3 regions of the Pseudomonas sp. PB3P13 genome follow, and region 2 is predicted to be linked to each of the others. Evidence: riboswitches for the same ligand, from Rfam matches in the RefSeq annotation. Region 2 holds a riboswitch; each other region holds the start of a gene.
The links. Region 2 has a riboswitch for cobalamin ahead of cobW (cobalamin biosynthesis protein CobW). Riboswitches for the same ligand answer to the same signal wherever they lie in the genome.

Region 1 (4,369 bases), 810 kb from region 2:
GCGGATGCCAGCGTTTCGGTTCGCCCAGCAGCGCATCCAGCGCAACCGCGGCGACACTCAATAACGCCACACTCATTGCCTCACTCCCCAATAATTTTCATACAGCATGTCGCTCAGCGGACGCGCCTGCGCCCAGCCTTCAAGTGCCAGCATCGGCGCCGGATAGAATTCCTTGACCGGGCCCAGGCAGATCACGGCCAGCGGTTTGGCGCCGGCCGGCATGCCCAGCAGATCCGCCAGTGCCTGCGGCTCGAACAGGGACACCCAGCCCATGCCCAGCCCTTCGGCGCGAGACGCCAGCCACAGGTTCTGGATCGCACAGGACAGTGACGCCATGTCCATTTCCGGCAGAGTGCGACGGCCGAAGATGTGTCGCTCGCGATCGTCCATCAGCGCAGCGACCAGCACTTCGGCGCAGTCGTTGATGCCTTCGACTTTGAGTTTCATGAAGTCGTCGCTGCGCTCGCCGAGGGCTTCAGCGGTGCGGATGCGTTCTTCTTCAACCAACTGCTGGATGCTGCCGCGCAAGGCTTTATCGCTGATGCGGATAAACCGCCACGGCTGCATCAGGCCGACGCTCGGTGCCTGATGAGCGGCTTCGAGCAGGCGTTGCAGAAGTTGCGGCTCGACGGTGCCGCCGATGAAGTGGCGCATGTCGCGCCGTTCGGCAATGGCTTTATAGACGGCCTCGCGCTCGGCCTCGGTGAAGGCGTTGTCGCTCATGACCCCATCGCTGGCAAGCCAGCTCCCACATTGGAACCGTGCTCCCCTGTGGAAGCGAGCTTGCGCGCGACAGCCGCCTCAAGGTCAGGCGCGAACAACGCGGCAACCGCTGAAGGATTCGACGGGAAATAGAAGTGCACGTAAGAGGCCGTCATCCGCCCCTGCCGATACACCGCTTCCGCCCCGCGCCCGCCATTGGGGCTCCGCCCGCGAGCGATCGGCTCAAGTTCGGTGGTGGTCAGCGAGTGATGATAGGTGTGGCCACGCAGCACGCCTTCCGGCAGCTCAACCGCTTGCAGCGCGAGTGCCGCCAAGCGTTTCTGCATCACCGCATCGCCGCGCAGCAACCCGACCAATTCAGCCCGAGTGCCTTCGACATCGGTCAGCGAATCGAGCAGGTAGAGCATGCCGCCACATTCGGCCAGCAACGGTTTCTCAGCCGCATGATGGGCGCGAATCGCTTCGAGCATCGGAGTGTTCTGCGACAACGCCAGGTGGTGCAATTCCGGATAACCGCCGGGCAGATAGAGGCTGTCCGCTTCGGGCAGATGCGCATCGCGGATCGGCGAGAAAAACAGCAACTGGGCGCCCATGGCCCGGAGTACATCCAGGCTCGCGCCGTAGGTGAATGCAAACGCTTCGTCATGCGCAACCGCAATCCGCACGCCGGTCAGTAAGGGCTCGACAGCGATGACGTCTGGCGCAGCGAATTTCACCGCCGGTGGCAGCGCGACTTCGCAACTGCTGGCCAATGCGTTGGCGGCCGCATCGAGGCGCGCATCCAGATCGTTCAATTCGCTGGCCTGGACCAGACCGAGATGGCGACTGGGCAATTCGATCCCTGTCTCCCGGGACAACGCGCCGTACCAGCGCAAACCTTCGGTCAGGCTGCCTTCGAGCAACTGCGCGTGGCGCAGGGTGCCGACGCGATTGGCCAGGACGCCGGCGAACGGCAAGTCCGGCTGATATTTCGCCAGGCCCAGCGCCAGGGCACCGAATGTCTGCGCCATAGCCGTACCGTCAATAACCGCGAGTACCGGCACACCGAAGTGCCGCGCCAGGTCGGCGCTGGACGGCGTACCGTCAAACAGCCCCATGACCCCTTCGATCAGAATCAGGTCGGCTTCGGCGGCGGCTTCCCACAACAGCCGACGACTGTCCTGCTCACCGACCATCCACAGGTCCAGTTGATACACCGGCGCACCGCTGGCACGTTCGAGAATCATCGGGTCGAGAAAGTCCGGGCCGCATTTGAACACGCGAACCTTGCGCCCCTGATGACGGTGCAATCGGGCCAGCGCGGCGGTGACGGTGGTCTTGCCCTGACCGGAGGCCGGCGCGGCAATCAGTACCGCCGGGCAATGACGTGGCTGATTCACAGCTCGACGCCCTTCTGCGCTTTGATCCCGGCCTGGAAAGCATGCTTGATCATGCCCATTTCGGTCACGGTGTCGGCCAGTTCAATCATCTCCGGTTTGGCGCCACGACCGGTGACCACCACGTGCTGCATCGGCGGCCGTGCTTGCAGGTCGCTGAGGACTTGATCGAGATCGAGGTAACCGTGCTTCAGCGCGATGTTCAATTCATCGAGCACCACCAGGCCAATCGACGGATCGCGCAGCAGTTGGCGAGAGACTTCCCACGCGGCTTCGGCAGCGGCGATGTCACGCTGGCGGTCCTGGGTTTCCCAGGTGAAGCCCTCGCCCATCACATGAAACCGCACCTGCTCCGGGAAGCGCCGAAAGAACAATTCTTCGCCCGTGCTGTTGCGCCCCTTGATGAACTGCACCACGCCGCATTGCATGCCGTGACCCATCGACCGGGCGAGCATGCCGAACGCCGAACTGCTTTTGCCTTTGCCATTGCCGGTCAATACCAGCAGCAAGCCGCATTCGTTCGGGGAGTTGGCGATGCGTTCGTCGATCACGGCTTTTTTGCGCAACATGCGCGCCAGATGACGTTCGTCACGATCAGGGGAATCGGTCATGGGGAGCTCTCCGTTGAGACTGGATAACGGCGGGCAGGCACAAGAATAGACGGCAAAAAGCCTGGCATCGCCCACCGTGATGCCGCTGGATGAATCAGGCCGGTCTCCGGGCTCATGAGCGGCGTTTGCCAGACTGCGCGCCTTCCCATGCCGGTTTCGACACAGTGGCTCAAGACGCAGTGTTCACTCATTTACCGTTGCGGGGGCAGCGCCGGGATTGTGCAGCGCACTCACCGGTTTCCCTGTTTCACTCCGTCGGCCATGGCCACAGAGCACCTGAAACAAGCGGCGAAGGTTAGAGGGTTGGGGGTGGAGCGTCAATTGAAGCCGGGAGGCAACGGGCTAAAAAACTGCCCCCGGCCCATCTGCTGTCGCCGATCTTGTGCCACACTTCAAGCAGTGATATCAAAGAGCCACATCTACCCCATTACAATAACAAGGGTGAGCCACATGCAAGGCATGATCATCAGCAATCCAAAACTGGAATTCCTGCGCCCGGCGCTCGAACGCTGGTTCGATTGCATCGACCGTTTCAACGCCGTGCGCGGCGATAACGACACGCCGTACTGGCATGACGAAAAAGCCAACCTCAGCGTGCTTTCAGCTGCTGCGTGGATGGCGGAAATGGTCACGCTGCAGCAAACACCCACCCGTAAACAGCACGAAGAAGGTGAGCGCAACGCTCGCGCCGACTTGCTGATCGCCACGGGCGAAGAGCGCGCCTACCTTCAAGCGTCACAACGCTGGCCTAAGGTCAACAGCCTGAACCTGACGCAGGCACTGGCCGATATCACCAGCGACGCAAGGAAAATCAGCTACGCCAGCGACCTGAAACTCGGCTGTCTTTTCGTCGCACCGCAAAAATCCCAGCACAGCGCCACCCCGGAAGAACTCCAGGACATGCTCGACGATTTGCAAAAAGAACACACCTGCGCCGTCGCCTGGTATTTCCCCTACGCCTACCGCAAGTTGCACAACGAGGCCGGCAACTATCACCCCGGCATTGCGCTGTTGCTCAAGGAAGCGCGAGGCTGATCGGTTGAACCATCGCGGGTTTGCGCTTCTCTATTGATCAGGTCACTGCATTCATAGGGAAGATCAGCATGCGCAAGCCCCAGCTCGCTCTCGTCATCGCACTCGCCGGAGGGCTCGCGGCCTGTGGTGAAACTTCTACCTTGCAGGTGTCCGACGGCACTGGCCCGTCACCGAAATTGCCGGAACCGAACAAGACGTTGATACCGACGGTGAACATCGCTCCAGCGATCGGCTGGCCCGCAGGTGCCAAGCCCGTCCCGGCAGCCGGAACACAAGTGGCGGCGTTTGCCGAAGGCCTGGATCACCCGCGCTGGCTCTACGTGCTGCCCAACGGTGACGTGCTGGTGGCCGAAACCAATGCACCGCCCAAGCCTGACGACAGCAAAGGCATCAAGGGCTGGATCACCGAGAAAGTCATGGGACGCGCCGGTGCCGGCGTGCCCAGTCCCAACCGAATCTCACTGCTGCGCGATGCCGATCACGATGGCGTTGCCGAAACCCACACGGTGTTTTTGGAAAACCTCAATTCACCTTTTGGCATGACGCTGGTCGGTACGGACTTGTACGTCGCGGACACGGATCGCTTGCTGCGGTTCCATTACCAGGCTGGCGAAACGGCGATCA
Region 2 (4,369 bases):
ATCAAAAAGCGGATTTTCAGGTTTTTTAAGCGGCGCCTGCCAGGGCGAGCGTGGCTTGTGCGTATTTTTGCCGGCAAATCAGCAGCTTCGCCGGAGCCTGAGTCAGCTGTTCGGCCAAGGCGAGCGCTGCACTTTCCGCTACGCCGTAGCAGCCAGTACGCTCGAACGCGATCTGTGAACGGTGACTGAGTTGCAGTTGGTAGCCGGCCAACTGTTCGCTACTGAAAGACATCAAGGGCAACCCCAGTTGCTCGGCCAGTTCGATCAGGCCCGCTTCCTCACGCTTCAAATCGATAGTGGCCAACGCCTTGATCTGATGAAGCCCGATCTGGTGCGCTTGCAAGGCCTGATCCAGCAGTGCCCGCAATGTGCTGAGCGGGCAGCCGCGCTGGCAGCCCAGGCCGACCACTAATGTCGGCGCCGCGCCGGCATTTGTCATGTGTCGTACGGACCCGCGCTGTTGCGGCGGAACAACCCTGCGCTGATCAAGCCCAAGGCCAGCCAGAACGCGACATTGGTGAGTTGTGATGCAATTTTAAACTGCGTTTCCAGCGTTTTGGGGGCGAGCATCGAATGCACCTCCGGCTGCGGCGCGCCGATCACATGCGGTACGGCAAGGATCGCCACGCCGAGGATTTTCATCAGCCAGTGACGGCTGAACACAATGAACGCGATGCCAACTGCCGTGGACGCAGCGGTGCCGATCCACCAGACCTGGCGCTGGGCCAGATCGGCTGCGGCCGTGCCCGGCAATTCCGGTGGCAGGCCCAGGGTCGGCGCGAGCACGAAGGTGGCATAACCGGCCAGCCCCCAGAGCAGACCCTGGGCGGTTTGGGTTGGCGCGCGCAGGGTATAAAGACCGGCGAGCATCAACGCGAAACCGACAGCGACCACCAGGTTGCCACCGGTGGTGGACAGCACGCGCTGCCAGCCGTCTTCCGGTTCCCAGGCTTGGGCGTCGTGAGTGTGTGCGGCAGCACCGGCAGTGTGTTCGTGCAATTCAACAGCAGCCGGTTCGGATTTTTCGTACGTCTCGGCCTGGGTAATCAGTGGCGAAACCCAGAAACTTTGCAGAAGAGTCAGCAACAGGGCCGCCAGCAGTCCGGAAAAACCTGCGGTTTGCGCAATACGCTTGATCATGTCAGCAGGTCTCAATGGCACGGAAAGGCAGCGCTGTGGCGGGTATCGTGGGCGGCGTTGTGCACGGCCTGGATGTGCGAGAAACCGGCGAAATACACCAGAGAGATGCCAAGGATCGATGCGCAAAGGGCAGCGGCCAGGCGTTGGGTCAGGGTTGTGGTGGTGCTTTTCCCGGCAGTGCTGCCGGTGCTGCTGATGATCGACATGGCGCATCCCTCTGGGCTGTCAGCGGGTGAATGGAGCGCATGAAAAACCCCGCGAATCAGGCACGCAGAGGCTCGAACAGCGCCCGCCCACCGCGGGTTTGTCATTCGGCGAGCGTGATGCTCACCGTGTGCTGCGGGCCGGTCTCCGGGCTCACGAGGGGTTTGGCGTCAACCGGAACCTGCAAGCATCACCTTCCCATGCCGACTATCCGGCACAGTGGATTTGACGCTTCGCTCGCTTACCGTTGCGGGGGCAGCACCGGACTGACATGGCTCTGAGTAAAGCACATGATTCACCGGTTTCCCGTTTCACCCTGTAAGGGCACCCGTAACTAGGCGTGTAGGAGAGCATGGGCGGGGGTTGGGCGTCAATTGGCATGGGTTCTCATCTTTGTGGCGAGGGGGCTTGCCCCCGTTGGGTTGCGAAGCGACCCCATCATTCTTCCAGACATACCGCGCAAGCAGGTCTGACGACGGCTTCGCCGCCGAACGGGGGCAAGCCCCCTCGCCACAGGAAAATCCTCATCACAGGCAAGCCCTTCAATACAGGCAAGTCCCCTGACCACAATCGTCGGCGACCACTCCCGAACATTGACCCGCCCCAAGACCATGCGTAGCCTTGCGTGTTCGAGGTTCTTCGGCGGCTGCCGAAGCTAAGAAGGGAACGCGGTCAATGCCGCGGCTGCCCCCGCAACTGTGAACGGTGCTGTTTGCTGCCACGCCACTGCAGGTCCTGTCCAACGGATCCGCGGGAAGGCGCAGCGAACGCTGGGCCCAACGCCCGGCACACCGTCAGCCAGGAGACCTGCCTCGATACAGATTCTCACTACAACCGGGCGGGGTGATCCGGTGGCGAACTCTTCCGCGCGCGTGCGTCGCTGCGATTGTCGTCCCGTATGCCCGCCACCTTGCGTTAGGGCATCCGATGAAAACACTGGCCAAACTTCCCGTCACCATCGTCACCGGTTTCCTCGGCTCGGGCAAAACCACCTTGCTGCGGCACATGCTCGACAACGCCCATGGCCGCCGCATTGCGGTGATCGTCAACGAGTTTGGCGAACTGGGCATTGATGGCGAAATCCTCAAGCAATGTTCCATCGGCTGCACCGAAGAAGAAGCCAACGGCCGTGTCTATGAACTGGCCAACGGCTGCCTGTGCTGCACCGTTCAGGAAGAATTCTTCCCGGTCATGCGGGAGCTGGTCGCCCGTCGCGGCGACCTTGACCACATCCTCATCGAGACCTCCGGTCTGGCCCTGCCCAAACCCTTGGTGCAAGCGTTCCAGTGGCCGGAAATCCGTAGCGCCTGCACGGTGGACGCGGTAATCACCGTGGTCGACAGCCCGGCCGTGGCCGCCGGTACTTTCGCGGCGTTCCCGGATCAAGTCGATGCCCAGCGCAAACTCGACCCTAATCTGGACCACGAATCGCCGCTGCATGAATTGTTCGCTGATCAACTGGCGAGCGCCGACCTGGTCATCCTCAACAAGGCCGACCTGATCAGCCCTCAAGACCTCGCCCGCGTGCGCCTGGAAGTTGCCGAAGAATTGCCGCCCGCCGTCAAAGTCATCGAAGCCAGCAGCGGCCGCGTGCCACTGGACGTACTGATCGGCCTCGGCGCCGGTTCTGAGGAGCACATCGACAGCCGCCACAGCCATCACGATCATCACCATGTAGGCGAAGACGATCACGATCACGACGCCTTCGACTCCATCTCGATCGAACTGCCGCAAGCCGACGAAAGCCTGCTGCTGGATGCGCTGACGCAACTGGTGGTCAAACACGGCATCCTGCGCGTGAAAGGCTTTGCGGCGATTGCGAACAAACCGATGCGCTTGCTGATTCAGGGCGTGGGCACGCGGTTCGACAAGCATTTCGACCGCCAGTGGGGCGCCGACGAAGTGCGCACCACGCGCCTGGTGCTGATCGGTCAGGAACTCGACGCCGCCTTGCTTGAAGCGCAACTGCGCGCTGCGCTCAGCGTTTAAGCCATGCACCTGCTCAGGACCCAACCCGGCGGCTTTGTCTCGGATGACAACATAGCCGACCTTGGCCAGACGCCCGCCGAACTGGTGATCCTGTGCAGCGGTGACTCCAGCCTTGCGTTGCTCGCGGAAGCGGCGCGGCAATTGCCCGATGATTACCCGAGCGTGCGCCTGGCCAATCCGATGCAGGTGCAGAATCATGCGTCAGTCGATCTGTATGTCGATCAAGTGCTGCGCCACGCCAAGGTCATTCTGATTTCCCTGCATGGCGGCATCGGTTACTGGCGCTACGGCATCGAACGACTGGTAGGGCTGGCCGCGCGCGGCGTGCAGCTGATTCTGGTGCCCGGCGATGATCGCCCGGACCCGGAGCTCAGCGACCTGAGCACCGTGAGTGGGCCAGATCGCGATCGGCTCTGGCAGTTCTTGCGTCAGGGCGGCATGACCAATGCTCTGGATTTCTTCCATTGCCTGGCGAGCAGTTGGCTTGGTCGCGATTACGCTTGGGCCGAGCCACAAACCCTGCCGCGCACCGCGATCTATCATCCGCAAAAAAGCCCGGCGAACCTGAGTGACTGGCAAGCGCAATGGCGGCCCGATCAAGCGGTGGCGGCCGTGTTGTTTTACCGCTCGCATTTGCAGGCGGCGAACACGGCGTTCATCGATATTTTTTGTCAGCGTCTGCAAACGGCCGGCCTGAACCCATTGCCAATCGCCGTCGCCAGTCTGAAAGAATCCGGCTGCCTGACAGTGGTCGAAGACTGGCTCGATGAAGTCGACGCCAGTGTCATTCTCAACACCACCGGATTTGCCCAATCCAGCCCGGAAGCACCGCACCTGCGGCCGTTTCGCCGTAATGTTCCGGTGATTCAGGCGATTTGCGCGCAGGACAATGAAGCCGGTTGGCGTGCCAGCGAACAGGGCCTCGGGCCTCGGGACCTGGCGATGCACATCGCGCTGCCGGAACTGGACGGACGAATCATCAGCCGTCCGATCAGCTTCAAGGACCTGGCGTGGCGCAGCGAGCGCAGTCAGTCGG
Region 3 (4,369 bases), 500 kb from region 2:
CGATTTGGTGATCAGAAAAGCGGTCAGTGCATTGAACAATTGCGAGCCGGCGATACCCGCCAAAATAATCTGCCCGGTCCGTCCCGGCGCACCACTGGCCCGCGCCAGCAACACCACCACCGCGAATGCCGCCACCGCGCCGGCAAACGCGCCAACCGACAGCGAAACCAGCCCGGCACCCAAACCGGACAGCGCCACCAACACCGCCCCCGTCGAGGCGCCGGCGGAAATACCGAGCAGGTATGGATCGGCCAAGGGGTTGCGCAGCAACGATTGCAAAATCACCCCGCAGGTTGCCAGCCCGGCGCCGCAGGCAGCGGCGACCAGGGCGCGGGTCAGGCGGTAGTTCCAGACGATGCCTTCATCGATCGGGTCGAGCACGTAGCCGGCGGCCCACAGTTTGTTCGCGAGCACCTGAAACACCACGCCCGGTTCAATGACGGTTTCACCAATGGCCACGCCGGCAATAACGGCCGTCAGTAAGGTCAGCGCCGCGAGGGCTGTGCGAATCAGCATAGCGGTCATTGCCCCAGGTTGTAGCCGTGGATGGCCGTCGCCAGGGTTTCCAGACCGTCGAACAGGCGCACGCTGGCCTGCATGGCCATCGCATCGAGAATGATGATGCGGTTGTTTTTCACCGCGTCCATGTTGCGGGTCACTGGATCGCTGCGCAGGAATTCGAGTTTTTTCAGGTGGTCGTCGGCAGGGAAGCGACGGCGGTCCATCCGCGCGATCACCAGAAAGGTCGGGTTAGCCTTGGCAATGGTTTCCCAGCCCACCGTCGGCCATTCTTCGTCGGACGTCACCACGTTGCGCACACCCAGGGTGTTGAGCATGAACTCGGGAATGCCCTTGTGGCCGGCGACGTAAGGGTCGATGTCGAGGCTGGCGCTGGAGAACCAGAACAGGGCGCTGGTGTGGCGCAAATCCTTGTTCTGCGCGGCGGTCGCCACCGACTTTGCCAAGCTGGCCTTGAGCCCGGCGACCAGTTGCTGACCGCGCGCCTGCACGTCAAACACCTGAGCCAGCTGGTTGATGCTTTTGTAGAGGCTGTCGACCCGGAACGCTTCGAGCCGCGTGCCGTCGGCGCCGACCAGATTGTCCTTGGCTTCGCAATCGGAAGGCATCAGGTAGGTCGCAATGTTCATCTCATGAAACTGCTCACGGGTGCCGACCGCGCCTTGTGGCCCGACCATCCATTCCAGCTCCACGGCAACCAGTTGCGGTCGCTTGCCGATCACTGCCTCGAAGCTCGGCTCGTTATCGGCCAGACGTTCGATGCCCTCGTTGACGGGTTGATATCGGGCCAACACATTGTTGAACCACAGCGACGTACCGACCACCTTGTCACTCAGGCCCAGGGCGTAGAGCATTTCGGTGCCGGCCTGGCCGATGGTCACGGCGCGGCTTGGCGCCTGGGTAAAGGTCAGCGTGCTGCCGCAGTTTTCAACCGTCAGGGGATACTGAGTCGGGGCTGCATGGGCGAGGGTGGAAAATCCCAAGGCAGTGACGAGGGTGGCAAGGCGCGACAGCCGCATGACGCAATCTCCGGTGACCGTACAGGGAGCAGGGTACGGACTGGAAACACATCGTTGATCGCTGCCGTTGTAGCTCAAACACCGGGCGCAAGGATGTCCTTCCCGGACACCCCGCCGGTTAGTGATTTGCTTGGCCGGCAGGTTTCCTGACTGATGCGTCGTCGCCTGGCTCCAGCCTTCCCGGGAATCATCCCAGTGGCAGTTCAGGAGCAGGCTCGGCATCTACAGTTGCGGGGGCAGTTCCGTTTGATGCCTGGCAAGGCACCTCGGATTCCCTATTAATCCCGTTGGGGAACCGGCAGCAGGCATGGTAGTCGATCAAGCGCCGCAATGGTCCGGAATTTTCTGGTGGTGGCACGATATCGAAGGCATGGCGTCAGCGGCCGATGGTGCACAGCTCGCCGGACGCACGGATCAGTGCCTGACCGTGCAACTGATCCTTGATCAGCGCCGCCCGGGTCTTGCCCAGCCAGTGCGGACAATCCGGGTCATTGCGGGCGTCATGAACCAGGATTGATATATTTGTCGGAGATCTACGGTTAGCATGGCGTTTCAGCCGCGTGCCTGAAGCCAGGTCCGTCAATGTAGCCGAGTGAGTCGCACCTTGATTGAAAGACGTCAATTTAGCGGTGGCATGAAGGGCAAAAACCTCCGCTATCTGAATGAACATTCTGCCGAGCCGGGCCGCATGACCCGGACCGGGTTCCTGCTGCTGGAGCATTTCTCGCTGCCCGCATTCACTCAGGCGCTGGACACCATTGTCACGGCCAATCTGCTGCGCCCGGGGCTGTTCTCATCACGCACCTTCGGCCTGCATGACCGGGAGGTCATCAGCGACCTCGGTCTGGTGATCCGCCCCGACGGGCGCGTCGATACGGCTGCGATCCATGCATTGGATCTGCTGGTGATCTGCGGCGGCTACCGAACCGAACTGAACGCGAGCGACGAGCTCAATCAGTTGATACGTGCGGCCGCCGAACAGGGCGTGATCCTGGCGGGCCTGTGGAACGGCGCGTGGTTTCTCGGCAGCGCGGGTGTACTCGATGGCTATCGCTGTGCGATTCATCCCGAGCATCGTCCGGCACTGGCGGAAATTTCCAGATCCACGCACGTGACCAGCGAACCTTATGTGATCGACCGGGACCGGTTAACCGCATCCAGCCCTTCGGGGGCTTTCCACATGGCGCTCGACTGGATCAAAGGCTTGCACGACAAGGCGCTGGTCGAAGGAATCGAGGATATTCTCGCGTTTGAGGAATCGCGTTATCGGCGCATCAAACCGACGGAAAATGTGTGCGTCAGTGCACCGCTGCGTGAAGTGGTGAAGCTGATGGACGCCAACCTTGAAGAGCCGCTGGAGCTGGAGCAACTTGCGGTGTACGCCGGCCGTTCACGTCGCCAGCTGGAGCGCTTGTTCAAGGAACAACTGGGCACCACGCCGCAGCGCTATTACATGGAGCTGCGCATCACCGAGGCGCGACGTTTGCTGCAGCACACGGACCTGTCCCAGGTGGACGTGCTGGTGGCCTGCGGCTTTGTGTCGCCCAGCCACTTCAGCAAATGCTACAGCGCCTATTTTGGTTATCGACCGTCCAGGGAAAAACGCCTGGTCAAGTAGCCCTGCGCAATCGGGACTGAAGACTCCAGTCCCGATTTTTTTCAACGGTCTGACAGCGGCGGGGTGCGCGGCGGGATCAGGCGTTTGGTGCCTGTCGATTCAAACGCCGAGGCGAAGCGCAACAGGTTGGAGTCGTCGTAGGCGCGCCCGGCGAATGTCAGCCCGACCGGCATGCCGATGTCCGCCATCACCCCCATTGGCACCGTCACTGTCGGCACGCCGAGATGACGGATGGCGAGGTTGCCGTTGGCGACCCATACACCGTTACTCCAGGCGATGTCGGCCGACGCCGGCTCGATATCGGCGTTCGCCGGTGCCACGTCCGCCACTGTCGGGAACAGCACCGCATCCAGATCCAGTTTGTCCATCCAGTCTTCAAGGTCGATGCGACGGGTTTGCTCGAGCCCGCGCAAGCCGTCCGCCACCGTGCTGATTTCATTCCACGGCGTGATGCCGCGTTCGGCCATGCGCACGTATTCGTCCATGCCGGCGACCAGGTCGCCTTCCCGGTTGGGCAGGGTGCCGGGATCGTGGGGGAAAATCAGCGGGCCGTCGACGTCCACCAGGCGGTTAAGCTGGGGATCACCGTTGGCTTGCAGGAAATCGTCGAAGGCCCAGGCAGTCAGGTCCCACAACTCATGGTGCAGAAATTCCTTGGACACAAGGCCCCGGGTGAACACCGTCGGTGCGCCCGGACGATCGCCTTCGCAATTGGAGACCAGCGGGAAGTCGACGTCGATTACTTCCGCGCCGGCGGCTTCGAGTGCCTGTCGGGCCTCTTGCCAGAGTGCGATCACCGAAGGCCGGGTGTTGATGCGCTGGCCCGTAGGCCCGCCGATACCCGGGGCCTGCGCGGTGCCTGCTTCGGGGTCTGCGTTGATGTACATCCGGGGAATGCCGAAACGTTTTCCGGCCAATGCGGCGCAATCGGCCGCCAGCTGCGGATAAGCAGCGGGGCGCACCGAGGCGACGCTCGGAATCGGCACCCAGGGTTGCAAGCGCCACAAATCGCCGCGGGTGTCGGGGTCTTCCGCCACCACCACGTCGAGCACCTCCAGCAGGTCGGCCATGGTTCTGGCGAACGGTACAACCACGTCCATCGTTGGCGTCAACGGCCAGTTGCCGCGCACCGAGATCACCCCGCGTGACGGCGTATAGGCGCACAAGCCATTGTTCGACGCCGGCCCGCGACCGCTCGACCAGGTTTCTTCGG

Region 1: linked by a shared signal. The riboswitch ahead of cobO (cob(I)yrinic acid a,c-diamide adenosyltransferase) and the one ahead of cobW (cobalamin biosynthesis protein CobW) in region 2 are both predicted to bind cobalamin.
Region 3: linked by a shared signal. The riboswitch ahead of ACYZT1_RS15555 (ABC transporter substrate-binding protein) and the one ahead of cobW (cobalamin biosynthesis protein CobW) in region 2 are both predicted to bind cobalamin.

The regions. Positions count from the first base shown of each region.
Region 1 is NZ_CM142702.1:3,684,422-3,688,790, forward strand. Features, by position in the region: gene cbiB (adenosylcobinamide-phosphate synthase CbiB) at 1-76, opposite strand, end outside; gene bluB (5,6-dimethylbenzimidazole synthase) at 73-723, opposite strand; gene ACYZT1_RS16970 (cobyrinate a,c-diamide synthase) at 720-2,102, opposite strand; gene cobO (cob(I)yrinic acid a,c-diamide adenosyltransferase) at 2,099-2,710, opposite strand; cobalamin riboswitch at 2,791-3,005, opposite strand; gene ACYZT1_RS16980 (hypothetical protein) at 3,161-3,745, shown strand; gene ACYZT1_RS16985 (PQQ-dependent sugar dehydrogenase) at 3,814-4,369, shown strand, end outside.
Region 2 is NZ_CM142702.1:2,870,668-2,875,036, forward strand. Features, by position in the region: gene ACYZT1_RS13305 (cobalamin biosynthesis protein) at 26-439, opposite strand; gene ACYZT1_RS13310 (CbtA family protein) at 436-1,140, opposite strand; gene ACYZT1_RS13315 (CbtB domain-containing protein) at 1,152-1,346, opposite strand; cobalamin riboswitch at 1,466-1,691, opposite strand; cobalamin riboswitch at 1,960-2,173, shown strand; gene cobW (cobalamin biosynthesis protein CobW) at 2,272-3,333, shown strand; gene cobN (cobaltochelatase subunit CobN) at 3,337-4,369, shown strand, end outside.
Region 3 is NZ_CM142702.1:3,368,731-3,373,099, reverse strand. Features, by position in the region: gene ACYZT1_RS15560 (FecCD family ABC transporter permease) at 1-525, opposite strand, end outside; gene ACYZT1_RS15555 (ABC transporter substrate-binding protein) at 522-1,538, opposite strand; cobalamin riboswitch at 1,658-1,851, opposite strand; partial or broken gene ACYZT1_RS15550 (chorismate mutase) at 1,915-2,034, opposite strand; gene ACYZT1_RS15545 (GlxA family transcriptional regulator) at 2,173-3,156, shown strand; gene ACYZT1_RS15540 (amidase) at 3,198-4,369, opposite strand, start outside.